Regions from separate parts of the Acidovorax sp. GW835-FHT14G06 genome, predicted to be linked through region 1. Evidence: predicted binding sites of a transcription regulator. Region 1 holds the regulator's gene; each other region holds the start of a gene.
The links. Region 1 encodes sigma-54, which starts transcription at its own class of promoters, with help from an activator protein. Its sites were predicted from a motif close to TGGCANGNAANCTGCTTT; they were not measured.

Region 1 (7,573 bases):
GATCGTGGCCTCGTCGGTGGTCAGGTGCAGGTGGATGCGCACATCGGGCCACTGGGTGTTCACATCGGGGCGCACGCCGCTCTTGTGACGAAAGCGGTCGGCCACAGCGTCCTTGACCTTGAGGCCCGCGAAGTTGAGGCTCTGCAGCGGGCTGTGCTGAGCCGTCACCTCGACCTTGAACGTCTGGCGCGTGGTGAACCAGATCTCCCAGGCCACATCGCTGGCCATGGCATAGAGGTCGTTCTCAGACCGGTACGGGCGGTGCGCCAGTTGCACCAGCACGCGCTGCGCCAGGCGGCTGTGCAAATTGAGCAGCAGCGCCTGGCGCCACGAGGCGCGCAGCAGCACACCGCCCCGCCCCACCAGCAAGTCTTGTCCCGTGAGGCCGGTGATGCCATGCACCTCGTCGGCCAGAAAGCCCTCGACACCGGCGGCGCAAGGGAGAAAAAGTTGGAGTTGGTTCATGTCGATGGGGAGGATACGCGCTCGGACAATGCATGGGAATCCGGCGTGCCCGCGCGGGCCAGCAGCAACTGGCGGATGGAGTCAGGGATCGGGGCGACCTTGCGGCTGGCCTTGCCGATGAAGACGATGCCAATCTTGCCGCGCGCCACCTCGCGGCCTGAGGCCTTCTCGGTCATGCAAAAGACCAGGTCAAACCCATAGCGGTTGAAGTCCGCAGGCGCCATCTCCACGCGCATGGTCTCGCCATGAAAACCTTCGGACTTGTACTGCGCCACGATGTCGCCCACCACGATGGACAGCCCGCCCACATCGGCCTCAGGGTAGCCCAGGGACTGGAAAAAGCGCACGCGCGCTTCGGACACCAGGCTGAGCAGCTGGGCGTTGTCCAGATGCCCGCCCTGGTTGACGTGGCTGATGTAGATCTGCAGTTCGGTGGCAAAACCGAAGTGCGCGGGAAGGTCGAAGACGATGCGGGCCATGGGGCGGAAAGTGGTAGGGCAAAACAGGAAGCGGGGGGACGGGTACCAACGGCGGACATAGCGCATTGCGCGACAGACAATGTCTGCCTTCCAGGCACCCGATGAGAAGCACGCGGGGGTCACCAGCCCATCCACACCGTGGCGCCCGTGCCGCTGCATGGGGGTGTTGCGCACGAGTCCTGTGAGCCGGGCGCCACTGTCTCGTATGCTCTCGGGCAGTGGATTTTACCGGAGCCCCCTCATGCGCCTTTTTGTTCGGACCCTGCTGACCACCCTGGCGCTGGCAGTGATGCCTCTGGCTGCCAACGCTCAAACACTCTACAAATCAGTGGGAGTAGACGGCAGGGTGGTCTACAGCGACCAGCCACCGGTGACTGGAGCCGTAGAGAAAACGATGAAGCTGGAAAACCTGCCAGTCAGCGTGGTGCCAGGCGCGGCCTCCACTCCCCAAGCAGCAACCCCCGACACCCCACAGGTCGCAATCGCACGAGGCGATGTGGTGCTTTATATGGCCACCTGGTGCGGTTACTGCAAGGCGGCCAAGGCCTATCTGACTAACAAGGGCATCGCCTACCGGGAGTTGGACATCGACACGCCTTCTGGCAAGGCTGCGTTCAAGCAACTGGGTGCCAGAGGTGTGCCAGTCTTGCTGACCAACGGCCAGAAAATCGCCGGGTTCACACCCCAGGCGTATGACGCGGTATTCATGGCGCGCAAGTAATCCGTCAGCATCCTGCGTTCAGGGCGTTGAGGGAGGCTTATGCTCTTCAATGCGTTGAGCACTACAACGCCTTGCGCAGATTGGCCGGCGCGATCTTGAGCGCCTCGCGGTACTTGGCCACCGTGCGGCGTGCGCACTCGATGCCCTGCTCCTTGAGCATCTCGGCAATCTGGCTGTCGGACAGCGGCTTGGCGGGGTTTTCGGCAGACACGAACTGCTTGATGAGCGCGCGCACGGCGGTGCTCGATGCATTGCCGCCGGTCTCGGTGCCCAGACCCGAGCCAAAGAAATATTTGAGCTCGTAGGTGCCAATCGGTGTGGCCATGTACTTGGCGGTGGTCACGCGGCTGATGGTGGACTCGTGCAGGCCCAGCTCGTCGGCGATGTCGCGCAGCACCAGCGGGCGCATGGCCAGTTCGCCGTGGGTGAAGAAGTTCTTCTGCCGCTCGACGATGGCGCGCGAGACGCGCAGGATGGTGTCAAAGCGCTGCTGGATGTTCTTGATGAACCATCGCGCCTCCTGCAGGCGCTGCTGCATGCCCTGATGTCCCTCGCCGCCCTTGTGGCCGCGCAGTGCGCCAGCGTAGATGTCGTGCACGCGCAGGCGCGGCATCACGTCGGGGTTGAGCTGCACGATGAAGTTGTGCTGCCCGCTGTGCCCATTGGCACGCCCGGCTTTGCGCACGATGACGTCGGGGATGATGATGTTGCGCTCTACATCGGCAAAGCGGCGGCCGGGGCGGGGCTCCAGCCGTGCGATCAGCGCCATGGCGGCACGCGTGCGCTCTTCGCCGCTGGCGCCGCCTTCGCTGCACAGCAGCGTCAGGCGACGGATGTCGCGGCGGGCCAGCATCTCCAGCGGCTGCTGGCAGATCGAGAGTGCTGTACGCACCGTGTCCGGGTCGGCATCGCTGTCTTCGTCGGCGGCCAGGGCCGTGAGCTGCAGCGTCAGGCATTCGGCCAGGTTGCGCGCGCCCACGCCCACAGGCTCCAGGCTTTGCAGAAGCCGCTGGGCCACGGTGAAGCGGTGCACCAGCTCCTCAATCTGCTCCAGATCGTCGGGCCCGGCCAGGCTGATGGCCAGCTCTTCGAGCGGCTCTTCGAGGTAGCCATCGTCGTTCAGCGATTCGATGAGAAAACGCAGCGCGGCCGTGTCCACTTCAGACAGCCGCAGCGACAGCGCCTGGCGGTGCAGAAAGGCGGTGAGCGATTCTTGCGAGCGGGCCAGCTCGGTAGCGTCGGCCCCGTCGCCTTCCGCATCGTTGCGGGTGCGTGCCGGGGCGTCGCCGCCCCACTCGGCGTCGTTGGGCGCCATCTCAACGGTGCCGTCGCCGCTCCAGTCGGGCTCGTCGGCGCCTCCACCGGGGATTTCAGCCTCGTTTTGGCTCTCAGTGCTGGTACTGTTTGCACTGACAGCTCCTGAAAACATAGCATCATCGGCACCGTAGTCGTCGGCCTGCGCGGGCGTATCGGCGGCTTCCAGACCAAACTCCTCGCGCGGTGCTTCGTCGGCATTGCGTTCGAGGAACGGGTTTTCGTCGAGCATCTGCTCGACTTCCTGCGAGAGTTCGAGCGTGGACAACTGCAGCAGCCGGATGGACTGCTGGAGCTGGGGGGTCAATGCAAGGTGCTGCGAGACGCGCAGCGAGAGTCCAGGCTTCATTGATTGAGCGCCGCCGGGCCGCCCCAAGGCGCGAAAGCCCCCTTGGGGGGCAGCGAACCACGCGCAGCGGGGAGCGTGGGGGCACAGTGCTGCGCCGCCGGGCCGCCCCAAGGCGCGAAAGCCCCCTCAGGAGGCAGCGCAGTACACAAAGTGACAAGCGTGGGGGCCATGTCTACATCCTGAAGTGTTCGCCGAGGTACACACGGCGCACTTCGGCGTTGTCCACGATCTCGGAGGGGGTGCCCTGCGCCAGCACGCGGCCGTCGCTGATGATGAAGGCGTGGTCGCAGATGCCCAGCGTCTCGCGCACGTTGTGGTCGGTGATCAGCACACCAATGCCGCGTGCCTTGAGGAAGCCGATGATGCGCTGGATCTCGATCACGGCGATGGGGTCAATGCCCGCAAAGGGCTCGTCCAGCAGGATAAAGCGCGGCTGGGTGGCGAGGGCGCGGGCGATCTCGACGCGGCGGCGCTCGCCACCGGACAAGGCCAGGGCAGGCGATGCACGCAGGTGGTCCACACGCAGCTCTTGCAACAGGGCCGTCAGGCGCTCCTCGATGGCGTCGCGCGTCAGCGGCTGGCCGTCGTCGGCACGCTGCAGCTCCAGCACTGCACGCACGTTTTCTTCGACGGTGAGCTTGCGGAAAATGGAGGCTTCCTGCGGCAGGTACGACAGCCCCAGCCGTGAGCGGCGGTGGATGGGCATGTGGGCCACCGAGTGGCCGTCGATACGGATGTCGCCCGCATCGCTGCGCACCAGGCCCACGATCATGTAGAAGGACGTGGTCTTGCCCGCGCCGTTGGGGCCCAGCAGCCCCACGACCTCGCCTTTTTGCACCACCAGCGACACATCCTTGACGACCTTGCGGCTGCCATAGGACTTGGCCAGGTGCTGAACCTCCAGGCGGCTGCCCGACTGGGAATCGGGCCCCAGGCGGTTATCAGCCCGGGTATCAGGACCAGTACTCACAGCGGGCCCGCTCACTTGGCGCCGCCGCCAAGGCTGTTGCTGGGGCGCAGCGCCGGTGCGGGCGCGTCAGGCACTGCGGCTGGGGCCGCCGCGCCGGACGGCGGGTCTTTGGGCGCCAGCACGGCACGCACGCGGCCACCGGACGCTGGCGTGTCGCCTGCGGCAGCAGACGACGCTGGTGCCCTCTGGCCGTCCACCGTGAACACGTCGGTGAGGTTGTTATAGACGATCACGGCACCGGTGATCTCGTCGTTCAGTACCGACCCACGGTAGCGGCGGAGTTCGGCGCGGGTGATGAAGCGCACGTTGTCGGCTTTGCCGTCGTACTCGATGACCTCGCTCTCGCCTTCGATGAACTCGTCTGGCACTCCAGCTACGGTGTCGCGCTTTTGGCGGAAAAACGCCCGTTTGCCCGCCTCGGCCGTGACCACGCCGTATTGGTAACCGTCGGCGTCCTGGCGCACATCCAGCCGCGCACCGCGCAACACGATGGTGCCTTTGGTCATCACCACGCGGCCCGAGAACACGCTGGTCTGCTTGAGTTCATCGTGGCGCAGGGCGTCGGCCTCGATGTTCATGGGCTTGGCACGGTCGGCCTTTTCGGCGTGTGCCATACCCGCAAGACCGGTCAGGGCTGCGAGCAACAGGAGGGGGAGTAGGCGGTGGGTCATAGGGCACGAATCTTGCAATGATTGTAGCCACCCGATAGTACCCACCCCGAAAAAAAGCCCGCATCAGCGGGCTTTTGGAACAGCTTGCCGACAGAGTCGGCACCTTGTCAGGCTTTGCGCGCCGTGGCCGCCAGGTATTCGACCACTTGCAGCACCGTCTGCATGCTGCCAGCCATCGTGCCGTCGGTGTAGTACTTGCCCGCCACGCCCATGGACGGCACGCCTTCGACGCCATACGAATCTTGCAGCTGCGAGGCGCGACGCACCTGGTTGGCCACGCTGAAGGAACCATAGACTTCCTTGAACTTGGCGGCATCCACGCCCTGCTGGGTCACCCAGGCCAGGATTTCGTCGTCCTTGGCGAGCTTGGCCTTCTCCACATGGATGGCGCGGAATACCTTGGCGTGCAGCGCGTCGAGCTTGCCCATGCCTTCGAGTGTGTAGTACAGCTTTTGCTGGGGCACAAAGCTGGCGTTGAACGCCACGGGCACGCGGCGGATGGAGAGGTCCTTGGGCGCGGCCTTGACCCAGGCGTCCAGCGTGGGCTCAAAGGCGTTGCAGTGGGGACAGCTGTACCAGAAGAACTCGATCACATCGACCTTGCCAGCGGGGGCATCGGGGGCGACGGGCTTGTCCAGCCGCTTGAAGTCCTTGCCCTCCTTGAACTGGCGGGCTTGCGCCATGGCGGGGTTGGCCACTGGCAGCGTCAGGGCAGAAGCGGCAACCGCCGACGCGGCGGACAAAGAAAACTCACGGCGTTTCATGACAAAGACTCTCCTGGTTCAGGTATGGGGGATGTGAGACATCCCTTTACAAAAAGTTCAGCCCTGGCGTTGACGCCGTTTTGGCAGGCCTGTCAGCGCTGCACGCGCACCAGCGCCGACTCCAGCCCGGCGCCATCGAGCTTTTCCTTGAGCACCTCGGCATCGTCACGCTTGGTGAAGGGGCCGATGCGCACCCGGAAGACCGCACGGCCATTTTGCTCACGCTCGCTCACGCGGGCCTCCCAGCCCAGCATGGCCAGCTTGGCGCGCTGGGCGTCTGCGTCGGCCTGGGTGCGGAAGGCGCCCGCCTGCACGAAGTAGTCAAACGGGTCCACACTGCCCTTGGCCGCTGCCTTGGCCACGGCCAGATCGCCCAGCGGATCGGCGCCTGCCTTGCTCTCGGCCTTGGCGTCGGCTTTGGCCTCTGGCTTGCTCGCTGCAGGCTTGGCCGCTGAGGCGGCAGCGCGCACCTCGGGGGCAGGTGCCGATGCAGGAGACGATGCGGCGGCTGCAACCGGTGGCGCGGCAGGACGTGCCGGATTCTTGCCATACAGCGGCGAGTTCGGATCCCAGTTCTTGTTCTTCTGGGATTCGGCTGCGTCCATGTCTGCCCCCCGACCATTGCCCTTGTTCAGGAAGGGCACCGGCACCTTGGTCACATACACGGCCACGGCCAGCGCCGCGCCCAGGCCCACAATGACCCCGACGATGAAGCCGACAATGGTCCCGCCCGTCTGTTGCTTTTTCATATTGGTAGTAACTGCTTACATTCTGGCTGGGGCCGACACGCCCAGCACGGCCAGGCCATTGTGCAATACCTGGGCGGTGGCGGCGACCAGCGCCAGGCGCGCCTTCTTCACCGCCTCGTCATCCACCAGGATGCGCTCGGCATCGTAATAGCTGTGGTAACTGGCGGCCAGGTCGCGCAGGTAGAACGTCACATCGTGCGGCGCCTCGCCATCTGCGGCGGCGGTCAGCATCTCGGGGTACTTGGCCAGCTGCAGCATCAGCGCCTGGGCCTGAGGGCCCTCCAGCGCGGACAGGTCCACATCCTTGAGCGAAGCCACATCACCACCGCCCGCCTCTTGCCAGGCGCGCAGCACCGACTGGATGCGCGCATGCGCGTACTGCACGTAGTACACCGGGTTGTCGTTGTTCTGGGCCACGGCCAGATCCACGTCGAAGGTGTACTCGGTGTCGGGCTTGCGGCTGAGCAGGAAAAAGCGCACCGCATCCTTGCTGGTCCACTCGATCAGGTCGCGCAGCGTGACGTAGCTGCCCGCACGCTTGCTGATCTTGACCTCTTCGCCGCCCTTGACCACCCGCACCATGGTGTGCAGCACGTAGTCGGGGTAGCCCTGCGGAATGCCCACATCGGCCGCCTGCAGGCCGGCGCGCACGCGGGCGATGGTGCCGTGGTGGTCCGTGCCCTGGATGTTGACGACCTTGGTGAAGCCGCGCTCCCACTTGGCAATGTGGTAGGCCACGTCGGGCACGAAGTAGGTGAACGTGCCGTCCTGCTTGCGCATGACGCGGTCCTTGTCGTCGCCGTAGTCGGTGCTCTTGAGCCACAGCGCGCCGTCTTGCTCATACGTCTTGCCGTTGGCCACGAGCTTGTTCACGGCAGCCTCGACGCGGCCGCTGGTGTACAGGCTCGATTCCAGGTAGTACTCATCAAAGTGCAGGTTGAACGCCTGCAGGTCCTTGTCTTGCTCGTTGCGCAGGTAGGCCACCGCAAACTGGCGGATATTGTCGTAATCCTCCACATCGCCATTGGCCGTGAACTCGCGGTCGTCGGCCTTGACGGTGGCCTTGGCCTTGAAGGCCTCGGCAATGTCGG
Region 2 (7,573 bases), on a different contig from region 1:
GTCGGACATGGGCCCGCTGCTGCTGGGCCGCATGCTCAACCTGAACGAAACCCAGCTGGGTGTGCTCAATCTGGTGTTCAAGATCGCCGACGACAACGGCATGCTGCTGCTGGACCTGAAGGACCTGCGCGCGATGCTGCAATATGTGGGCGACAACGCCAAGGAGTTCACGACCGAGTACGGCAACGTGAGCGCCGCCAGCGTGGGCGCCATCCAGCGCGGACTGCTGCAGATCGAGCAGCAGGGCGGTACGCAGTTCTTTGGCGAGCCCATGCTCAACATCCAGGACTTCATGCAGACCGTGGACGGCCATGGCGTGGTCAACATCCTGGCTGCCGACAAGCTCATGAACTCGCCGCGCCTGTATGCCACCTTCCTCCTGTGGATGCTGTCCGAGCTGTTCGAGCAACTGCCCGAAATTGGCGACCCCGAGCAGCCCAAGCTGGTGTTCTTCTTCGACGAGGCCCACCTGCTGTTCAACGAGGCGCCCAAGGTGCTCATCGAGCGCATCGAGCTGGTGGTGCGACTGGTGCGCTCCAAGGGCGTGGGGGTTTACTTCGTCACCCAGAATCCGCTCGACATCCCCGATAGCGTGCTGGCCCAGCTGGGCAACCGCGTGCAGCACGCGCTGCGCGCCTTCACCCCGCGCGACCAGAAGGCCGTCAAAGCGACGGCAACCACCATGCGGCAAAAGCCGGGGCTGGACATTGAAACCGCCATCACCGAGCTGGCCGTGGGCGAGGCGCTGGTGAGCTTTCTGGACACCAAGGGCCGCCCCAGCGTGACCGAACGCGTTTTTGTATTGCCTCCGGGCAGCCAGTTGGGCCCCATCACACCACAGCAGCGCCAGGCCCTGATGGCCGGTTCTCTGGTCGCGGGCGTGTATGAAAAGGTGGTGGACCGCGAGTCGGCCTACGAAAAGCTCAAGGGTCGCGCCGCCGAAGCCGGCGAGCAGGCGGGTAACGCAGCGGGCGGGGGCAACGGCAAGGTGGCCACCGGTGCGCCCGCCGAAGAAGGCGGCGGCCTGCTGGGCGGGCTGAACGATGTGCTGTTTGGCAGCACCGGCCCGCGCGGCGGCAAACGCGACGGCCTGGCGCAGACCATGGCCAAGTCCGCCGTGCGCACCATGGGCACCACGATCGGCAAGGAGATTTTGCGGGGCGTGCTCGGCGGCATCTTTGGCGGCGGCAGCAAGCGCCGCTGACATCAGTGATACGGCGCCAGGTGTCACAGACCGGCGCCACGACAGCTTGTGTCCCTGGCGGCTTGCCTCCACTGCCAAAGCGCATCACAAGGCGCCTGTGACTGTGTGACGACACTGCGCGATTCGTCACAAATCAGTCACATGACTGCCGTGAAATCGAAGAACACAACAACAAAAAGAAGGAGGGACTATGACACGCATCGAAAACGTCCTGCTGCGCTGGGGCGGCAAGGTCATACTGCTGGCGATTGGCGTGTGGGTGGCGGCCATCCTCGGCATATTTGCAGGCGCCTGGCGCCTGCGCTGGCCCTGGGTCCTGTACTTTATTGCCACGGTCATCATCACTGCGCTGGTGATCCAGTGGACCAATGCAGTGCGCCAGCGCTACATCCGCGAGGCGCCCCTGCCCCGCTTTCTGCAGCGCAAACTGCGCGAAACCTACCCCCACCTGAGCACGCGCGACTGTGAGCTGGTCGAGCGGGGCCTGCGCCAGTTCTTCATGGCCTGCCTGCGCAGCAACCAGCAGTTTGTGGCCATGCCTTCCAAGGCGGTGGATGCCCTGTGGCACGAGTTCATCCTGCACACGCAGGCCTACAAACTTTGGTGCCAGAACGCCCTGGGTTTCTTCTTGCACCACACCCCCGCCGAGGCGCTGGGCCACAAGGCGCGCCACAACGATGGCCTGCGCCGCTGCTGGTACTGGGTGTGCAAGGAAGAGTCCATCGACCCCAAGGCGCCCAGCCGCCTGCCCCTGCTGTTTGCGCTGGACGCCAAGTTCGCGATTGCAGGAGGCTTCAGCTACGTGCCCGACTGCTCCGACATTGCCCGCAAAAGCGACGCGGGCGGCAGCGGCGGTGACAGCTACTGCGGCACCAGTTTTTCGGACGGCAGCTACAGCGGCAGCTCGGGCGATTTTGGCGGCGCCGAGAGTTCGGATGCAGGCAGTGACGGCGGCGGGGATGGCGGGGGAGACGGCGGCGGTTGTGGTGGTGGCGGGGACTGAGCGCCTGAACCACCGACCCCGTTGGCGACACAACGCCAGCCCCAATCACTCTCTTTTTGATAGCTACCCGAGCATGATGCACTAGCGCATGCAGCCAAAATTGCCTGAAATCAAGCCCAGTCACCCAGGCGACGACCGGGCCTGCGCACACCGGTCTACAGTGGCACCCCATGAACACCCTCACCTGCTTTTCCCTCAGCATCACTGACCATGTGGCCCATCTGGTTCTGAACAAACCCGAGGCCATGAATACCATGCACCCCACCTTCTGGCGCGAGCTGGACGCGGTGCTGGCACAGCTGCACCAGGCGGGCGCGGCGCGGGCGCTGGTCATCAGCAGCACCGGCAAACATTTCAGCGCGGGCATGGCGCTGGAAACCTTTGGCGGCGCCATCACGATGGACGACCAGAGCCCCGAGGGCCGTGCCGCCATCTTTGACCTGCTGACGGACATGCAGGCCACCTTCACCCGCATCGACAACCTGCGCATCCCCGTCATCATGGCCATCCACGGCGGCTGCATCGGCGGAGCGGTGGACATGGTCACCGCAGGCTGCATTCGCTATGCCACGGCCGACGCGTTCTTCTGCATCCAGGAGATCAACATCGGCATGGTGGCCGACGTGGGCACGCTGCAACGCCTGCCCAAGCTCATCCCTCTCGGCGTGGTGAAAGAACTGGCCTACACCGGCCGCCGCTTGAGCGCCGCCAAGGCCCTGGGCTACGGCCTGGTCAACGAGGTCTTCGACACCCAGGAAGCCATGCTGGCCGCCGCGCTGCAGTGCGCCAAGGAGATCGCGTCCAAGCCCCCGGTGGCCATTTGGGGCACCAAGCAGGCGGTGAACTACGCGCGCGACCACAGCGTGGAAGACAGCCTGCGCCAGATGGGCTGGCTGCAAGGCGCCATCTGGAGCAACCAGCATGTGCGCGAATCGGTCATAGCCATGAAGCAAAAACGCGTGGGCGAGTTCCCGGCACTCACGCCGTTGCAGCGGTTCAGCGAGCTGGGCTGACCGCCACCGGGCCGCGCCATGCGGCCCGTGGTATTGGGCTCACAGGCATGTGCCACATCAAAATGTATAGCTGCCCAGGCATACAGCACTAGCGCTTGCAAGCCCTTTTGCTTGAAATGGTGAGGCAAAGGGCTATCATCAGGCTTCAAGGGCTGGGCCAGGTATGGCCGTCTTCCAGCCCTGTCCACAAGGATGCCGCCACCATGACGCTGCCCAGCCTGACCCCACCCACCTACGACGATGTGGCCGCTGCCGCGCACCGGCTCAAGGGCATGGCGCACCGCACACCCGTGCTGCGCTCCAGCACCGCCGACGAGCGGCTGGGCGCGCAGCTGTTCTTCAAGTGCGAGAACCTGCAGCGCACCGGCGCCTTCAAGTTCCGGGGTGCGTTCAACACCCTGGCCCAGTTCACCGACGAGCAGCGCGAGCGCGGCGTGCTCGCCTTCTCTGCTGGCAACCACGCCCAGGCGATTGCGCTGTCAGCCCGGCTGCTGGACATGCCCGCCGCCATCGTCATGCCCGAGGACGCCCCAGCCTCCAAGATGGCCGCCACGCGCGACTACGGCGCCCAGGTCGTCACCTACAACCGCTACACCGAAGACCGCGAGGCCATCAGCCGCCGCCTGGCGCTGGAGCGCGGCATGACGCTGGTACCCCCGTTCGACCACCCCCATGTCATCGCTGGCCAGGGCACGGCCGCCAAAGAGCTTTTTGAAGAAGTGCCCGACCTGGACTACCTCTTCGTCTGCGTGGGCGGCGGTGGCCTGCTGGCCGGCAGCCTGCTCGCAGCCGAGGCCCTGGCGCCGCAATGCCGGGTGGTGGGCGTAGAGCCTGCGGCGGGCAACGACGGCCAGCAGTCGTTCAAAGCTGGACACGTGGTGCAGATCCCCACGCCCCACACCATTGCCGACGGCGCACAGACCCAGGCCCTGGGCCAGCTCACCTTCCCCATCATCCAGCACCTGGCCGACGACATGGTCACCGCTACCGACGAGCAACTGGTGGAGTCCCTGCGCTTTTTTGCCGAGCGCATGAAGATCGTGGTCGAACCCACGGGCGCCCTCGCGTTCGCCGGGGCCCAGCACGGCAACGTGGACATCCATGGCGCGCGTGTCGGCATCCTCATCAGTGGCGGCAACGTCGATTTGTCGCGCCTGGCACGGTTTCTGGCAGACTAGCCCCCACTTTTTTACCCACTGTGTGGCAGAGCGTGCCTGTGCACCGGCACTGAGGCCTCTGCCCTTCTCCTTTCAGGTTCCCCATGAGCAACGTCACCGTCATCACCCACCCCCTCGTCCAGCACAAGCTCACGCTGATGCGCAAGAAGGACGCCAGCACCAACAGCTTTCGCCGCCTGCTCGGAGAACTCTCCACGCTGATGGCGTACGAAGTGACCCGCGACATGCCGCTGCAGGATGTCCAGATCGAAACCCCGCTGGAGACCATGACCGGCAAGATGATCGACGGCAAGAAACTGGTGCTGGTGTCCATCCTGCGTGCGGGCAACGGGTTTCTGGACGGCATGCTCAACGTGGTGCCCGGCGCGCGCGTGGGCCACATCGGCCTGTACCGCGACCCGGCCACGCTACAGCCGGTGGAGTACTACTTCAAGATGCCGTCCGAAATGGACGAGCGCGACATCATCGTGGTGGACCCGATGCTGGCCACCGGCAACTCCGCGGCCGCCTGTGTGGACCGCCTGAAAAAGCTCAACCCCCGCTCCATCAAGTTCGTCTGCCTGCTGGCTGCGCCCGAAGGTGTGGCCACGCTGCAAAAGGCGCATCCCGATGTGCCGATCTTCACCGCCGCCATCGATCGCGAGCTGAACGACCACGGCTATATCCTGCCGGGCCTGGGCGATGCGGGTGACCGTATCTTTGGCACCAAATAAGCGCACAGCCGCCTGGTCATGCACCAGCCACCGCAGGAGGGCCTTTGTGCCCGGCGGTGGCTTTTTTCATGGCTGCGCTCCCACGTCCGCAAATTTTTACCACTTGGTGGCTTTCCTCTGGCAGACTTGCCAGCGGTTTGCCGCAGTCCGGGGGGCCTACTGGCGCGCTCCTTGCTAGGACAAAGGCACCTCCAACCCTTTGTTCGCTTGTCTGAAGGACCCCCACCATGACCACTCGCCGCATCTTCACCGGACGCCTGCTCTGCACCTCCATGGCCCTCTCGGCCGCCATGGCGATGGCGCCCTCTTTGGCCTTCGCGCAGTCCAAGATCAAGGTCGCGGCGATCTACACGGTGCCTTTTGAACAGCAATGGGTCAGCCGCATCCACAAGGCGCTGAAGGCCGCCGAGGCACGTGGCGAAATCGAATACAAGGCCAGCGAAAACGTGAGCAACGCCGACTACGAGCGCGTGATGCGCGAGTACGCCACCGGCGGCAACCAGCTCATCGTGGGCGAGGCCTTTGCGGTAGAAGCCGCCGCCCGCAAGGTGGCCAAGGACTTCCCCAAGACTTCGTTCCTGCTCGGCTCCTCCGGCAAGCCGCAGGCGCCCAATTTCAGCGTGTTCGACAACTACATCCAGGAGCCCGCGTACCTCAGCGGCATGGTGGCTGGCGGCATGACCAAGACCAACAAGATCGGCATGGTGGGCGGCTTCCCCATCCCCGAGGTCAACCGCCTGATGCATGCCTTCATGGCAGGCGCCAAAGAAACCAATCCCAAGGTCGAGTTCACCATCACCTTCATCAACAGCTGGTTTGACCCACCCAAGGCAAAGGAAGCCACCTTCGCCATGATCGACAAGGGCGCCGACGTGCTCTACGCCGAGCGCTTTGGCGTGAGCGACGCGGCCAAGGAAAAAGGCAAGCTCGCCATCGGCAACGTGATCAACACACAAGAGCAGTACCCCGACACCGTGGTCGCATCGGCCCTGTGGCACATGGAGCCCAGCATTGAGCGTGCGCTGAAGTTGGTGAAAGAAGGCAAATTCACACCCGAGGACTACGGCCCGTATTCCATGATGAAACACAAGGGCTCGGAACTGGCCCCACTGGGCACGTTCGAGAAGAAAGTGCCTGCCGACATCGTCGCCAAGGTCAAAGCCAAGGAGGCCGACATCCTGGCCGGCAAGTTCACCGTGAAGGTGGACGACAGCCAGCCCAAGTCCACGGCCAAGTAAGCACCGGATGCAGCGGGCGCCGTGCCCGCGTCCTCAACTTCTGTGCACAGGCCACCCCAGCAAAGCGGTGGCCTGTTTGTTTTGATGTTCACCGCTATTGGCTCACCCACCATGTTTTCGCACCACACCACCAAGCCGACTCTGACAACCCGGTGCACCCGCCTGCTGGGCGCCCTGGCCCTGGCCGCCGTGGTCGCGGGCTGTGCCGCCACCTCGCCTGGCAAAACAGCCGTGCGGCTGGACGATACACCCCGCATCGCCGTCATCTCCGCCTTTGCGCCCGAGCTGAACGTGCTGCTGCCCCAGGTGCAGCAGCCCGCCAAACACAGCATCAACGGCGTGGAGTTCACCACCGGCACGCTCGAAGGCAAGCCTGTGGTGGTGTTCCTCTCCGGCATCAGCATGACCAACGCGGCCATGAACACGCAGCTGGTGCTGGACCGCTTCCACGTGAGCCACGTGGTGTTCAGCGGCATCGCGGGCGGTGTCAACCCCAGCCTGCACATTGGCGACGTCACAGTGCCCGCGCAGTGGGGCCAGTACATGGAATGGCTGATGGCGCGTGAAGACCGACCCGGCCAGTACAGCGCCCCCGCGTGGATGAAAAGCGAGCTGACAATGCCCGCCTTTGGCATGATGCACCCGCGCCCGGTGGAGGTGCGATCGGCTGCCAACCCCCAGCTCAGCAAGAAGTTCTGGTTCGAGGCTGACCCCAAGATGCTGGCCACCGCCCTCAGCCTGCAGAACGTGGGCCTGGAGCACTGCCTGGCCGCCACCTGCCTGAAGCAGCGCCCGCAGCTGGTGGTAGGCGGCAACGGCGTATCGGGCCAGGCCTTTGTGGACAACAAGGCCTTCCGCGAATACGCCTTCAAGACCTTCGAGGCCAACGTGCTCGACATGGAAACCGCCGCCACCGCCATGGTCGCCCACAGCAACGGCGTGCCCTACATCGCCTTCCGGTCGCTGAGCGATCTCGCCGGTGGTGGTGATGGCGAGAACGAAATGGGCACTTTCATGGGCCTGGCTGCCGCCAACTCGGCCAAGGTGTTGCGGGCGTTTCTGGCGGCGTGGAAGTAGATGGCCTCCACCAACGCCCCCGTCCTGAAACTGTCGGGCATCACCAAGCGTTTTGGAAAGCTCGTCGCCAACCACAGCATCAGTCTGACCTTGGCGCGCGGCGAGGTGCTGGCCCTGCTGGGCGAAAACGGCGCGGGCAAGTCCACG
Region 3 (7,573 bases), on a different contig from region 1:
TTGTGCAGGGGGCACGCCACATGGGTGCCAAACACGATGCCCTGGCTCAGCGGGCCGCCCTTGTGCGGGCAGCGGTCCAGCAGCGCGAACACGCCACCGGCGTCGTTGCGGAAGATGGCCACGTCCAGGCCCTGGGGGCGCGCCACGCGGCGTGAGCCCAGCACGGGGATGTCGTCCACCCGGCAGATCAGCTTCCATTCAAGGGTTGGGTTGTTGGTGGTCATGGGAATCGTCCTTGGTGTTGTTCGGTGGGATGTCGGGGGCGCGCGTGGTGCCGTTGCAGGGCAGGCCTTCAGCTGCTGCCCAGCGCTGCATACAGGCCGGTCACGCGGTCCATGCTGGCGAGCAGGTTTTCGCTGCTCACAAACACTTCAGACACCTGGCGGAAGGTGTTGTTGCTGGTGCCCAGGCGTTGCAATGCGGCGTCAAAAAACACCCACTGGCCATCGGCCAGCAGCAGCTCTTGCCGGATGCGGGCGGTGGCCTGCGGGGCGTTGCGCAGCAGATCGGTGGCGCTGATGAACTCGTCGCGCGCCTTGGCGATTTCGGTGGTGGCGGTGGAGGTGTCCACCCCCAGCATGGCCGACAGGCAGAACTTGGCCATGCGCTGGCTCAGCATGCGCTGGCGGCCTGCCACGTTGACCAGCTTGCCCACGGGCTTGCCCGAGGCGGCTTCGTACTGCACGGTGCCCTGGTGGGCCAGGGCCAGCACCTTGGCGTCGGCCTGCAGCAAGGCGGCCGCGCCGTCGCGCGACGGGCTGGTGCCCAGCAGCGTGGCCTTGTGGTCGGTCCAGGCCGATTCCAGCTTGGCGTAGGTGTCGCGGATGGTGGGCGAGGGCGCGTAGGCCTTGAGTTCGCCCAGCTGGCGCTCGAACAGCGCCAGCGACTGGTCCAGCACGGCGCGCGCGGCTGGCGTGTCGGATTTGTGCGCCAACGCCAGCCAGGCCTTGCCCATGCGCTGACTTAGCATGCGCTGGCGACCTGCCTTGTTGATGGCGTCGTTCAGGTCAGTGACCTGGGCCTGGGCGGTGCCCAGCGACATGATGCCCAGGGTGCTCCAGGCCGTGGTGTAGCCGGCGGCGGTCAGCAAGGTGCGGCGTTGCATGGTGTGGGGCTCCGGGCGCTTCAGGCAGCGGTCAGCGGGGCAAACTGGCGCGTGTCCACGGCTGCCTTGTCAAACTCGAACCAGGGGTCGGGCTCGCCGTCCAGCGCGAACTGCAGCTGCTCCCACAGCGCCTTGCGGCCTTCGTGGTCTTCGAGAATGCGCTTTTTCACATAGTCCAGGCCCACGCGGCTCACGTAGTGCACGGTGCGCTCCAGGTACCAGCCTTCCTGGCGGTACAGCTCGCAGAACGCGCCGGTGTACTCCAGCACTTCCTCGGCGGTTTTCAGCTTGGTGAAGAAGTGCGCCACCTCGGTCTTGATGCCGCCGTTGCCGGCCACGTACATCTCCCAGCCGCTGTCCACGCCGATGATGCCCACGTCCTTGATGCCGGCTTCTGCGCAGTTGCGCGGGCAGCCCGACACCGCAAACTTGACCTTGTGCGGGGCGTACATGCGCCACATGGCGCGCTCGAGGTCCTTGCCCATCTGCGTGCTGTCTTGGGTGCCCATGCGGCACCACTCGCTGCCCACGCAGGTCTTCACGGTGCGCAGCGCCTTGGCGTAGGCGTGGCCGCTGGGCATGCCAATGTCCTTCCACACGTTGACCAGGTCTTCCTTCTTCACGCCCAGCAAATCGATGCGCTGGCCGCCCGTGACCTTGATGGTAGGGATGTTGTACTTGTCGGCCGCATCGGCAATGCGGCGCAGCTCGTCAGCCGTGGTTTCGCCGCCCCACATGCGCGGGATGACGCTGTAGGTGCCATCCTTTTGGATGTTGGCGTGGCTGCGCTCGTTGATGGCGCGGCTTTGCGGGTCGTCCTTCGCGTCCTTGGGCCAGGTGCTGATGAGGTAGTAGTTGACGGCGGGGCGGCAGGTGGCGCAGCCGTTGGGCGTCTTCCACTCCATAAATTGGAATACGTTGCCAATACTCAGCAGCTTGTTGGCGCGGATCGCGTCGCGCACCGCCTGGTGGCCGTGGTCGGTGCAGCCGCACATGGCCTTGGTCTTGGGCGTGGCGCTGTAGTCGCCACCGGCAGTGAACATGATGATCTGCTCGACCAGGCCCGTGCACGATCCGCACGATGCGCTGGCCTTGGTGTGCTTGCGCACTTCATCCAGTGTGAACAGGCCCTTGTCCTTGATGGCCTTGCAGATGGCACCCTTGGTCACGCCGTTGCAGCCGCAGACCTCGTCGCCGTCCTGCATGGCGGCGGCCTTGCTCTGGCCCTGGTGGCCGGTGTCGCCCAGGTGCGATTCGCCAAACATCAGCTTGTCGCGAATGTCGGTCACGCTGCGGCCGTCGCGCAGGAGCTTGAAGTACCAGCTGCCGTCCACCGTGTCGCCATAGAGGCAAGCGCCCACCAGCTTGTCGTCCTTGATGACCAGCTTCTTGTACACGCCGCCAAAGGGGTCGCTCATCACGATCTCTTCGGTGTTATCGCCGCCCTGGAAGTCGCCGGCGCTGAACAGGTCGATGCCCGTGACCTTGAGCTTGGTGGAGGTGAGTGAGCCCTGGTAGCGGCCGATGCCGAACTCGGCCAGGTGGTTGGCCAGCACTTTGCCCTGCTCGAACAGCGGGGCCACCAGGCCATAGGCAATGCCTCGGTGTGCCGCGCATTCGCCCACGGCATAGATGCGGGCGTCGGTGGTGGTCTGCAGCGTGTCGCTCACGACAATGCCGCGGTTCACGTGCAGGCGCATCTTTTCGGCGAGCTGCGTGTTGGGGCGGATGCCCACGGCCATCACCACCAGGTCGGCGGGCACTTCGGTGCCGTCCTTGAACTTGACGCTGGCCACCCGGCCTTCGGCATTGCCCACCAGCTCCTGGGTCTGCGCACCCATCAAAAAGCGCATGCCACGGTCTTCCAGCGACTTCTGCAGCATCTTGCCCGCCACGTCATCGAGCTGGCGCTCCATCAGCGAGGGCATCACGTGCACCACGCTCACGGTCATGCCGCGCTTCATGAGGCCGTTGGCGGCTTCCAGGCCCAGCAGGCCGCCGCCGATGACCACCGCGTGCTTGTACGTGGCGGCTGCGTCGATCATGGCCTGTGTGTCGGCGATGTCGCGGTAGGCCAGCACGCCTTTCAGGTCCTTGCCGGGCACGGGCAGGATGAACGGGTTGGAGCCCGTGGCCATGATGAGGCGGTCGTACTCGGCGGTGATCACATCGCCGTCCTTGCTGCTTGCGCTCACCACGCGGCGCACGCGGTCCACGTCGGTCACGGTGAAGCCGGTGTGCAGCGTGATGTGGTTGTCGGCGTACCACTGCCAGTCGTTGAGGATGATCTCGTCGATGGTCTGCTCGCCAGCCAGCACCGGCGACAGCAGAATGCGGTTGTAGTTGGGGTGCGGCTCGGCCCCGAAGACCGTGATGTCATACAGATCGGGGGCAATCTTGAGCAGCTCTTCCAGCGTGCGCACACCGGCCATGCCGTTCCCCACCATCACCAGTTTGAGCTTTTTCATCGTGACTCCGTCGGTTCCATCGCCTGGGCGATGCAAAAAACAAAAAAGGCGTCCACACGATGCAGCTCCGACATTCCATCGAAACCGCATGTGGGGACGCCTTCGTCCATACAACCCCTTGGTGCGCCGTTGCACCGCTGAATTGCGTGGCCCAGCTGGGCCGTTGCTTCGGGTAAGCAATGCCCGTGCCAGAGTTTGTGCACTGATGTGGGGTGATCCGGTGTTGTCCGCCCTGCAGAGGGCGGAGTTTTGGGTGTTGACGGGTGGCTCGGCTGCGCGGCGCGGTGCGTGCATGCACCACCTTGGGCATGGAACCTGCATGGAGGTGGTGCATGAGTTTTGAACTGGACATCGGCCACACCTCGCAGGCCGGGCGCAACGAAGTCAATGAAGACTTTGCCGCCCTGTTGCAGGGGCAGGGGCGCGACCGGGAACGCGGCGCCATTGCTGCCATTGCCGATGGTGTAAGCACCGGAGGCAAGGGCCGAGAAGCCGCACAGACCACGGTGAACACCCTGGTGAACGACTACTTCGCCACGCCCGACACCTGGGACACCACCGTGGCGCTGGACCGCATCCTGAGCGCGCACAACGGCTGGCTGGCGTCGATGAACCGGCGCCGCCAGCCCGCCGTGGGCCTGACCACGCTCACCGCCGTGGTGCTGCGCGGCCAGTCGTACACGTTGGCCCATGTGGGCGATACGCGCGCCTATCTGCTGCGGGGCGGCCGGCTGCAACTGCTGACGACCGACCATGTGATGGCGCAGCGTGACCTGGCGCACCAGCTCACCCGCGCCATGGGTCTGGACGACCATGTGGTGGTGGATTACAGCCAGGGCGAACTGCACAGCGGTGACCTGCTGGTGCTGCTGTCCGATGGCGTGCACGGCAGCCTGCCCGAGCGTGAACTGCGCCAGTTGCTGCTGCAGCCGCAGGATGCCAACACCCCCAGTGCCGCCAGCGCCCAGGCGCTGAGCGAGGAGATCACACGCGCAGCCCTGCGCCGGGGCAGCACCGACAACGTGACCGCGCTGGTGGTGCGGGTGCAGGGGGCGCTGGAAGCCACCTTGCAGGATGAGTCCCGCCGGGCGCAGCACTTGCCAGTGTTACCGTTGCTCAAGGTGGGCGAGCCGGTGGATGGCCTGGTGGTGACCGCGCTGGTGGCCGACAGCGGGGTGCACCGCATCTACCAGGTGCGCGACCCGGCCACACAGCGGCTGTACGCGCTCAAGACGCTGGTGCCCGCCCGCGCGCACGATGCGCAGGAGCGCGCCACTCTGGCGCATGAGGCCTGGGTGGCCCGGCGCATGCAGTCCGGCCATGCGGCGGTGCACCTTGCGCGCCTGAACACCTGGCCGCCAGAGCAGGGCGGTGCAAGCCCCGGCGCCAGTGCGTTTTATCTGCTCTATGACTGGCATGCGGGCCAGACCCTGGGCCAGCGCCTGCGCGGCCGCCAGCACCTGGGCGTGCCGCAGGCCGTGTCGGTGGTGATGCAGACGGCGCAGGTGCTGGGCTGGCTGCATCGGCAAGGGGTGGTGCACCGCGACATCAAGCCCGACAACCTGCACCTGGGCGACGACGGCGTGCTGCGGGTGCTGGACCTGGGCGTGGCCCTGTCGGGCCGCGAGCCCGAGGCCACGCGCCGCCTGCACGCAGGCACCCCCAGCTACATGAACCCCGAGCAGTGGCCGGGCTATGAAAAGAACGGGGACCCTGCCGGCCAGTTGCCCGATGCGGGCAGCGACCTGTTTGCCCTGGGCGTCACGCTGTACCAGCTGCTGAGCCATGGGCGCCTGCCCTATGGCGAGGTGGTGCAGTACCAGCTGGGCCGCTACCACCGCGACCCGCTGGCCCCCAGCCGCCACAACCCCAGCGTGCCCATCTGGCTCGACCAGATCGCCTTGAAGGCCGTGGCCCGCCAGCGCACACAACGCTTTGAAACCGCCGAGGAACTGCTGCTGGCCCTGGAGCGGGGGGCTTCGCGTCCCTTGTCCGCCCCTGGCCCGCAGCCGCTGATGCAGCGCGATGCCACGGCGCTGTGGAAGATCGCGCTGGCGGTGAGTGTGCTGGTGAACCTGTTGCTGGTGTATTGGCTGCTGTTTCTGCCGCGATGAGAGCGATTGATTCGCTATTGAAAATATAGCTATCGATGCATATGAGAAATGCGCTTGGTGACGATTGGGCTTGAAATGTGGGGTGGCCGGCGCGTTGACTGACTACGGACGTTCACGCGCCCCGGGCGCGGCCACCCTTCTGGCGAAAGTCTGGCAAGCGCTGTCGCTGTCGCGCTTACTTGCTCAGCGCCGGTCATGCGCTGCGCGCACGGCCCCCCTTCTGGCGAAAACGCGGGCAATGCTGCGCATTGGCTGGCTACTCCAGCTCAGGCACTGCGTGCCCGACCGCCCTTTTCCGCCCACGTGCGGGTCCAGCGGATCTGCATAACCCGCAACAGCACCAGCATGGCAGCGGCGCACACCGCAATGCCCACAAAGCCCCACAGGTAGGTGCCGGTGTACTGGCGCGAAAAGCCCATGCCGTTGGGGATGAGGCCGCCACCCAGCGCGCCGATCTCGCCAATCATCGAGCCGGCGACGGCCGTGGACAGCGGCCAGCGCAGCGGCACCAGCTGGAACAGCGCGCCGTTGCCCGCGCCCAGTGCCGCAAAACACACCAGGAACAGCAGCATCGTCACCGGCAAGGAGTTTTCGGCCAGGCCGCACAGCACCATGCTCACGGCGGTGATGGCCAGCACACCCGTGAGCGTGTTGACGCCGCCCCAATGGTCGGACAGCCAGCCGCCCATCACCCGCAGTGCCGCACCCAGAAAGGCGGCCAGCATGGTCAGTTGCCCTGCCTGCACCTTGCTCACGCCAAACTGGTCGTAGAAGTAGCTGGGCAGGAAGGCCGTCAGACCGATGAAGCCGCCAAAGGTCACGGCGTAGATCAGGCTGAACGCCCAGCCGTCTTTTTCAAAGAGACAGGCAATGTGTTCGCGAAACGTGGCGTGGGGCGCGAGGTCCGGCGGTTCCTTCGCATACACCGCCATCACCACGGCGGGCACGGCCACGCTCACGGCGGCAAAGCCATACACCGCCTGCCAGCCAAACTTCTGCGCCAGGGCAGGCGCCAGCAGCGCTGCCACGGCAGTGCCCACATTGCCTGCGCCCACGATGCCCATGGCCAGGCCCTTGTAGCGCGGTGGAAACGAGCCCGAGCCCAGCGAAAGCGCCACACCAAAACTCGCCCCCGCCACGCCCAGCAGGATGCCGAGCGCCAGCAGATCGTTGAAGGTGTGCACGAACAGGTAGCCATAGCCCATGGCCAAAAAGATGCCGGCCATCTCGACCAGGGTGGCGCGCTTGCGGCCGATGTACTGCGCCAGGATGCCCAGCGGAAACCGCATCAGCGCTCCCGCAAAAATCGGTATGGACAGCATCATGCCCATCTGGGTGGGGGAGAGCTGGAAGCTCTCGCGGATGAACGGCGCCATCGCACCGTTGATGACCCACACCGCGCACGAAAAGCCGAAGTACAGAAACGACGCCCACAGCGTGGGTGCGTGGCCGGATTTGAGGAACTCTCTGAAGTAATGCATGGGTGTGAGTGCAAAGGGCTGAGGGGGTGACCCCTTCGCCCGGCCAGAAAACAAAAAGGCGTCCACACGGACCGCGCGGGCTGACCAGCCCCAACGCACTCCGTGAAGACGCCAACGTCCTGTTCGCCCAATCCGCCATTGCACCGGGCTGACACGCGGCCAACGTTGGCCGCGCCTTACGGCAAGCAATGGCTATGCCAGTGCCGATATGGGGGAGGGATTGTGAGGAAATTGCCATAAAGCGCTTGTGAGTTAAGCACTGCCAGCTATCAAAAATGAAGCACATTCTCTGCCAAATGCTCACTTTGGTGCATTGCAGCGGAGTGCGACGCACAGTGTTGGTGTTGCGCACTGAGTTGGTGAGTTCGCGATGGAGGTGCCATTTTTCTGTTTCAAATCCATGGC
Region 4 (7,573 bases), on a different contig from region 1:
CAGAAGGCCTCCCAGCTCCTCACCGATAGCGATGAGTTCGTCGAGGTTTTCCACATAACGTCCGGCAAAGGGGTTCTCGATCACGGCCATGGCCAGCGCCTTGCGCACCGGGGGCTGAACGTCACGCCCCATTTCCACGCGGACCTCGTCGGTCTGGACGATGATCTTTCGAATCTTGGCTGGCATTTTTTGACTCCTTGGGATCTTGTCTTGTTCGATGGTGTGCGGGTCGGCGCGCGGCTCAGCGCAAGCCGTTCCACTGGCTGATGTCTGCCGCCTTGAGTCCTCCGACACGGGCGTGGATGCGCGGGCCCGTGGTCATGGCAAGTATGAACACGATCTCATCAGCGGAGGGCGCGCCCGGAACACGCACTTCGATCGCGTCGAAATGGCTACGTACATAGCTGGCGTTGATGTGGGTGAGCGGCACGTCCAGCGCCGCACCGGGGCCACCCACCTTCTTGGTGGAGGGCACGATAGACAGCGCATTCGCGGGTTGCCCGGTCTTCTCTTCGGCCTGACCCTTGGCGTAGGCGTTGCGGTCGCCCTTCCAGCCCAGCAGTTCGCGCATGGCGTAGCCGCCGGGCACATGCCACAGCGCGCCGTGTTCCAGCTCGCCGGCCGCGCCCACGATGGCGCCTTTGCCATAGGTCTCGATGCGCTCGGCAGGCACCGCCATGGCCTTCAGGAGGCGCTGGGCCATGTCCAGCCCCACGTCCTGCAGCGCGTCCATCATGGGGAGGATGTCGGGCTCGTAGCGCCCCGCAAAGGGGTTGGTCAGCACCGCGCCGATGGCACCACGCAGCAACGGCACATCGGCCACCGGCCCGAATTCGTGCCGGATTTCCTCAAGATGGGTGAAAACGCGTCGTATCTGGATCATTCTGTAAACCTGTGCAATTCGTTAAGCAAATACTGAACCAACTTCCGATTCCATCACTGCGTGTGGGAGCCACACGGCACCCGCCAGGGCTTGTGGTGCTGCGGTCGCCACGAACTGCCCCTGGCACGCCAGCAGTGCAAACCACAGCAGGCCGCCGGACTGCAATTCTTGCGCTTTTTGCAACCCCTGATGCAAGGCCCTGCGAACCTGCTCCTCGGGCAAGGCAGGAACGTCCACAGTGACGGGAATGGCACCCAGGTCACTGTCGTCCCGCACTTGCCACGCCGGCATGCGACCAATGCGCGCGTCCTGCACATCGACCGCATTGGCCACAATGGTCGCCGCCGCATCGGCCTGCGCCGCCGTGCGCGCCAGCACCGTGACACTGTCCGCAATACCCAGCGACTGGCTGCGCCCGCGCCACCCACTGGTGGCCACACCACGCACCGGCATGGCGCTGTCGATGCGGATCTGCCCATCCAGCACCAGGCCGTTGCGCAACTGTGCGGCGTTCAGTGCAGCGATGTCAGCGTACACCCCCACCGTGACCGACTGGCCATGCGCCAGGTGCAACGCAATGTCGCCCCCGTTGTTGACCCAGGCGCGGTCAATGCCAGGCTGGTCATAGCACGCCAGAATCTCCTGCGCCACCGAGCCTGCCACTGCCGCCATTGATGTAATGAAGCCCGTGCGGTAAGGACTGCAAGCAGCCCACATGCGACGCGCCACCACGCCCTGCACACCACAGCGTTCGCCCACCGGCGCCCGCAAACCCGGGAGTTCACTCACCAGTTCCTGCAACAGCCGGTCAAAGCGTTGCCATGCGCATTCATGCGCCTGCACTACGGCATTGCGCTCCCCTTCGGCCTGGAGGATGAGGTCCATCGGCCCATGCTGGAAATGCCAGCGGCCATCGGACAAGAGCTTGCGGCAGGCGTTCACAGAGCGACCCACTCAGCCCAGCAGAGGTGGGCGGCCCAACGGCCACGGATTGGCGGCAGGCAAGGTCTGCCAGACGCGCGCCTGCGGTGCACCATCGTTGTGCCACGCACCGCGCTCCAGCACGTCGCGCAGGCTGCGAATCTGTTCGGTGTGCCCGCCCAGCGCTTCGTAGTCCGCACGGCGCATGCTGAACTCGATGGGCGCCACGATGGCGGGCGTGGGCACGGTGCCAAAGCTGTTGTCCGGCATGCGCAGCACGTCTACCATCACGGTGATACCGCCGCCAGGCCATACATAGGCAGGGGCACCGCCACAGGTCACGTTGACCAGCGCGTTTTTGATGGAGCGCGTGAGCAGCACCGGGTTCTCGGTGACCCCTGCGCGCAGGCTGCCGCCGGCTCCGCCGAGGAACAGCACGGAGGCCAGCGAGGGCTCGCAGTTTTCGCCAATGCGGTCCACGATACGGCGCACCTCGGCAGGCATCTCGGATTCAACCGGATGGAGTTGCTCGTCCAGCACGTACCAGGAGGCATGCTCGCCGGTGGTGGAGGTCATCAACAAGCGCAGCCCCGGCCAGGCCACGGATTCGTCCCAGCCCTCGATGATGGACAGCGGGTCGGCAATGTCGGTGCCGCCCCAGCCGGTGCCCGGGTTGGCCACCTGAAAGTAACGGCCCGGTGTGGACTTGCGCCCGCGCATCTGGATGCCCGAAGGCTTCATGTCGAGGCAACGGCCCGCCTGGTGCTCGGTGAGCACGCCGGTGATGTGGTCATCCACCACCACCACCTCGTCCGCATGGCCGAAGAACTGGCGCGCAAAGATGCCAATGGCCGCAGAACCGCAGCCAACACGCATGCGCTGTTCGGCCACACCGTTGACGATGGGCGCCCGCCCCGCCTGGATCACCAGTTGCGAGCCACCGTCGATGGTGAACTCCACGGCCTGCTTGTTGCCCAACGCCTGCATCATCTCGGCGGTGATGCGGCCCTCCTTCTTGGTGCCACCCGTGAGGTGGTGCACACCGCCCAGCGACAGCATCTGCGAGCCGTACTCTGCCGTGGTCACATGGCCCACCACCTCGCCCTTGCAGCGCACGTTGGCCTGCTCGGAGCCGAGGAAGCGGTCGGTGTCGATCTTCACCTTGAAGCTGCAGTAGCTGAAGATGCCCTCGGTGACCACGGTGACCATGTCCACGCCATCGGTCTGGGAACCCACGATGAAGGGCGCAGGCTTGTAGTCGGGGTAGGTGGTGGACGAGCCCACACCCGTGACAAAAACCTCTTCACTCAACAGCAAGTCGCCAGACCAGGGCTGCGGCGCGACCGCAGACTCTGCGTCGGCACCCTCTTGCCCATCGCTAGTCCCTGCGCGGCTCACAAACGGCACCAGCGTGGCCTCGCCTGCCTCCAGGGTTTTGCGCAGCAGCACCACCGGATCCAGCCGCACGAGCACGCCGGCATGGTTGGCGTAACGGTCACACGCGCCTGCCCGGCCTTCGGAAATCTGGCACAGCACCGGGCACGCGTTGCACTCTACCTTGGCGGCGTTCATGCGCTCGTTACGGGGCCGGGCGCGCTCGAGCACCTGCGGCAGATCTGGCGCGTCCATGCCCGGCAGCCCATCGGTCTTGGTGTGTTCAGTCATCGTGGCAACCCATTCATTGCATTGTTGCAGGTGCTTGTACGCGCATTGCATTTTGTGTAGCATTCACTTAACTTAAATGTTGTGAACACTACATCTAATGTCAATGTAGCGGAATCAACCAGACTCTGCAATGGTGTTTTCGCACCCCCAAAAATGGTGCACAAGGAGCCCCAAAATGACGCACGTTGTGACGGACGCATGCATTCGGTGCAAGTACACCGACTGCGTCGATGTGTGCCCTGTTGATTGCTTCAAGGAGGGGCCTGGGAACCTGCTCAAGGTCTTTTCGGGGATCGCGTTGGAATGCAATCGGGATGAGTGGATGCTTCGGATGCGCCGCATGGGCTCATGCCCATGCAAGCGGCCGGGGCGTCCAATCACCCGATTTCATTCCAACCCTTCGGGCAAGTGCCTTTTCGGGTGGTCTGCAGCGTTGCGGCGCTTGCCAAAAGCACGGGCTATTGGCTGCACACCGCGCCTTGCATCCCACCCCGAGAAGGGACTTGCGCGACCCCGAAAAGACCTTGAGCAGGTTCCATCCCTGGTCATTGACCCCGACGAATGCATCGACTGCGCGGTGTGTATTCCGGAGTGCCCGGCCAACGCCATCTATGCAGAAGACGACCTGCCCGAAGGGATGGAAGTCTTTCTGCAGTTCAACAAAAAGCTGGCGCCCCCGCTCCCCACAATCACCAAAAGAAAAGCGGCTTTGCCAGATGCGGAACAATGGAGGGTTGTGAGCCACAAGCTTTCAGGCCTGAACATTGCGCTGTAGAGCGCATGTGGCCCTGCTCTTCAGCCAAATTCCTTATTTGCTTCCAACTTTTCCATCTAACGCACCATGAGCGCCTTTCTTGACGAACGCGTACTGACGGTCCACCACTGGACGGACCGCCTTTTCTCCTTCACCACCACGCGCGACACCGCGCTGCGCTTCTCCAACGGTCATTTCACGATGATTGGCCTGCGCGGCGAAAACGGCAAACCGCTGCTGCGCGCCTACAGCATCGTGAGCCCCAACTACGAAGAGCATCTGGAGTTCCTCTCCATCAAGGTGCCCGACGGCCCGCTGACCTCGCGCCTGCAGCACATCAAGGTGGGCGACACCATCGTGGTCGGCAAGAAGCCCACAGGCACCCTGCTGATCGACTACCTGCTGCCCGCCAAGCGCCTGTACATGCTCTCCACCGGCACGGGCGTGGCCCCGTTCCTGAGCCTGATCCGCGACCCAGAGACCTACGAGAAGTTCGAGGAAGTCATCCTGGTGCACGGCGTGCGCGAGGTGAAGGAGCTGGCCTACCACGACTACATCACGCAGGAGCTGCCGCAGCACGAGTTCTTGGGCGAGATGGTCACCAAGCAGCTCAAGTACTACCCCACCGTGACGCGCGAGCCCTTCAAGCACCAGGGCCGTGTGACCACCGTGATCGAAAACGGCCAGATGGCGCGCGACCTGGGCCTGCCCGCGCTCAACCCCGCCGAAGACCGCGTGATGATCTGCGGCAGCCCCGAAATGCTGCGCGACCTCAAGCACATGATGGAAGAGCGTGGCTTCAAGGAAGGCAACACCACGAAGCCCGGCGACTTCGTGATCGAACGCGCGTTCGCAGAGCAGTGATCCCCGGCTGGCCCGCTCTGCAGGGCCAGCGTCATCCACCAGGACCCGCCATGTCTGCCACTCCCACCAAGACCCGGACCGCGTCCACCCGTTCCACATCGGCCCGCAAGACGGGCGTGCGCGAGCAGGCCGCACAGACCACGCGCGACAACATCCTGAAGGCGGCGACCAAGGTGTTTGCCCGCTACGGCTACGAAGGCGGCAGCGTGGAGAAGATCTCCAAGGCGGCCAAGTCCTTCGATCGGATGATCTATTACTACTTCGGCAGCAAGGAAGGCCTGTTCATCGAGGTGCTGGAGGAAACCTACCGGCGCATGAACGATGCGGAATCCAAGCTCGACCTGGACACCACCCAACCGGTGGAGGCGTTGCAGGCCGTGATCCGCTTTGTGGTGGGCTACTACCGCAAGAACCCCGAGTTCATCACGCTGCTCAACACCGAGAACCTGCACAAGGGCAAACACATCTCCAAGTCGATGCGCGCCCGTGAATACTCGTCGCCCGCCATTGAGGTGATCCGCCGCGTACTCGAAAGCGGCCAGGCGCAGGGCCTGTTCCGCAAGGACGTTTCAGCGCGCGATGTGTACCTGCTGATTGCCGCCACGGGCTACTTCTACATGTCCAACCGGCACACGCTGTCGGCCTTTCTGGGCGAAGACCTGGAGACGCCCGATGCGCTGGCGCACTGGGAGTCCTTCGTCATCGACAGCGTGCTGCGCACCGTGGCGCCCGGCCCCAGCCTGCCCAAGGGCAAGGCGACCGTCTGATGGCCCTTCGCCACACACGAGCCCCACAGACATAACGATTTTTCTTAGCGAGGTCCGATGGGACCTGTGTCACACCCCACGAGGAGAATCCATGGCAGAAGCAGCAGCAGGCGGCAAGTCGGGCAAGGTCGTCATCCAGAACATCGGTCTTTTGTTGTCGGGCGACCTGGACCGCCCCATCCTCGACGCCGACACCATCGTGGTGAACGACGGCCTCATCGTGGCCGTGGGCCGCTACAAGGAGTGCGACACGGACCACGCCAACACCGTGATCGACGCACGCCAGACCTGCGTGGCGCCAGGCCTGATCGACAGCCATGTGCACCCTGTGTTCGGCGACTGGACGCCGCGCCAGAACCAGATCGGCTGGATCGACTCGACCATGAACGGCGGCGTGACCACCATGGTCTCGGCCGGTGAAGTGCACCTGCCCGGCCGCCCCAAGGACATCGTGGGCCTGAAGGCGCTGGCCATCACCGCGCAGCGCTCGTTCGACAACTTCCGCCCCGGTGGCGTAAAGGTGATTGCAGGTGCCCCGGTCATCGAGAAAGGCATGACCGAGCAGGACTTCAAGGACCTGGCCGACGCCGGCGTGACGCTGCTGGGCGAAGTGGGCCTGGGCTCCGTCAAGGCGGGCTACGAGGCCCAGCAAATGGTGGCGTGGGCGCGCAAGCACGGCATCCAAAGCACCATCCACACGGGCGGCCCGTCCATCCCGGGATCGGGCCTGATCGACAAGGACGTGGTGCTGGAGGCCGATGCCGACGTGATCGGCCACATCAACGGCGGCCACACCTCGCTGCCCTGGAAGCATGTGTGCGAGCTGTGCGAGAAGTCGTCCCGCGCCATCGAACTGGTGCACAACGGCAACGAGAAGATTGCCATCCAGGCCGCGCGGGCGGCCATCGAACTCAAGTGCCCACACCGCGTGATCCTGGGCACCGACGGCCCGGCCGGCTCGGGCGTGCAGCCACTGGGCATGCTGCGCATGATTGCGCTGATATCGAGCTTTGCCGACATTCCTGCCGAGCTGGTGTTCTGCTTTGCCACGGGCAACACGGCGCGCATCCGCAACCTGAACTGCGGCCTGATCGAGGTCGGCCGCGCGGCCGACTTCGTCTTCATGGACCGTGCCCAGCACACCGCCGGCACCACGCTGTTGGAGAGCGTGCAGCTCGGCGACATCCCTGGCATCGGCATGGTGATGATCGACGGCCTGGTGCGCTGTGGGCGTAGCCGCAACACGCCGCCTGCGACCGAGATCCCGGTGGTGCTGTAACCCACCCGCCAGTCAGCCATCGGCTGGACAAAACAAAAGCCCGCGTTATCGGGCTTTTGTTTGGGGGAAGCGACCGACTGGTTCAGTAGGTGTCCGACACCCGCACCGCACCCGGCTGGGGCTGTGGCTGCGCATAGGGGTCTGCAGCGCGGGCCGAGCCGCCCTGGTCCACGCGGAAGCCCTTGCCTTGCAATACCACGGGCGTGCCCACAGCAGTGGGTTCGGTGCGCTGGAAGTGGCGCAGCGAGCCATCTTCCATGCGCACCGCCACCTGGTACACCGTGTGGGTGCGGGTGCGCTCTTCGACCTTGTGGCCCACATAACCACCGCCCACGGCACCTAGCACGGTGGCAGCGGTGCGGCCGCTGCCCTTGCCGATCTGGTTGCCCACCACGGCGCCCAGCACACCACCGGCCACGGCCCCCACGCCTGTGGCGGGG

Region 2: AC1Q64_RS14980 (BMP family protein) is a predicted target of sigma-54. The motif match lies at 5,272-5,289, and genes of this name have one in related genera.
Region 3: nirB (nitrite reductase large subunit NirB) is a predicted target of sigma-54. The motif match lies at 3,747-3,764, and genes of this name have one in related genera.
Region 4: AC1Q64_RS12185 (6-hydroxynicotinate reductase) is a predicted target of sigma-54. The motif match lies at 3,514-3,531, and genes of this name have one in related genera.

The regions. Positions count from the first base shown of each region.
Region 1 covers NZ_JBXAGA010000009.1:16,999-24,571, reverse strand. Annotated here, with positions in the region: gene AC1Q64_RS16610 (THUMP domain-containing class I SAM-dependent RNA methyltransferase) at 1-465, opposite strand, end outside; gene AC1Q64_RS16605 (acyl-CoA thioesterase) at 462-944, opposite strand; gene AC1Q64_RS16600 (glutaredoxin domain-containing protein) at 1,186-1,665, shown strand; gene AC1Q64_RS16595 (RNA polymerase factor sigma-54) at 1,727-3,328, opposite strand; gene lptB (LPS export ABC transporter ATP-binding protein) at 3,501-4,298, opposite strand; gene lptA (lipopolysaccharide transport periplasmic protein LptA) at 4,310-4,969, opposite strand; gene AC1Q64_RS16580 (thiol:disulfide interchange protein DsbA/DsbL) at 5,077-5,733, opposite strand; gene AC1Q64_RS16575 (SPOR domain-containing protein) at 5,826-6,482, opposite strand; gene argS (arginine--tRNA ligase) at 6,498-7,573, opposite strand, start outside.
Region 2 covers NZ_JBXAGA010000007.1:341,548-349,120, forward strand. Annotated here, with positions in the region: gene AC1Q64_RS14955 (helicase HerA-like C-terminal domain-containing protein) at 1-1,204, shown strand, start outside; gene AC1Q64_RS14960 (glycine-rich domain-containing protein) at 1,395-2,207, shown strand; gene AC1Q64_RS14965 (enoyl-CoA hydratase-related protein) at 2,378-3,220, shown strand; gene AC1Q64_RS14970 (threo-3-hydroxy-L-aspartate ammonia-lyase) at 3,424-4,398, shown strand; gene upp (uracil phosphoribosyltransferase) at 4,482-5,111, shown strand; gene AC1Q64_RS14980 (BMP family protein) at 5,339-6,349, shown strand; gene AC1Q64_RS14985 (5'-methylthioadenosine/S-adenosylhomocysteine nucleosidase) at 6,461-7,426, shown strand; gene AC1Q64_RS14990 (ABC transporter ATP-binding protein) at 7,427-7,573, shown strand, end outside.
Region 3 covers NZ_JBXAGA010000015.1:37,952-45,524, forward strand. Annotated here, with positions in the region: gene nirD (nitrite reductase small subunit NirD) at 1-224, opposite strand, end outside; gene AC1Q64_RS21985 (type IV pili methyl-accepting chemotaxis transducer N-terminal domain-containing protein) at 293-1,105, opposite strand; gene nirB (nitrite reductase large subunit NirB) at 1,126-3,573, opposite strand; gene AC1Q64_RS21995 (bifunctional protein-serine/threonine kinase/phosphatase) at 3,906-5,687, shown strand; gene AC1Q64_RS22000 (MFS transporter) at 5,954-7,168, opposite strand.
Region 4 covers NZ_JBXAGA010000006.1:130,770-138,342, forward strand. Annotated here, with positions in the region: gene AC1Q64_RS12170 (amino acid synthesis family protein) at 1-186, opposite strand, end outside; gene AC1Q64_RS12175 (amino acid synthesis family protein) at 242-883, opposite strand; gene AC1Q64_RS12180 (UPF0280 family protein) at 905-1,825, opposite strand; gene AC1Q64_RS12185 (6-hydroxynicotinate reductase) at 1,838-3,469, opposite strand; partial or broken gene AC1Q64_RS12190 (ferredoxin FdxA) at 3,645-3,737, shown strand; partial or broken gene AC1Q64_RS12195 (ferredoxin family protein) at 4,011-4,244, shown strand; gene AC1Q64_RS12200 (ferredoxin--NADP reductase) at 4,311-5,087, shown strand; gene AC1Q64_RS12205 (TetR/AcrR family transcriptional regulator) at 5,138-5,854, shown strand; gene AC1Q64_RS12210 (amidohydrolase family protein) at 5,946-7,133, shown strand; gene AC1Q64_RS12215 (outer membrane lipoprotein) at 7,216-7,573, opposite strand, start outside.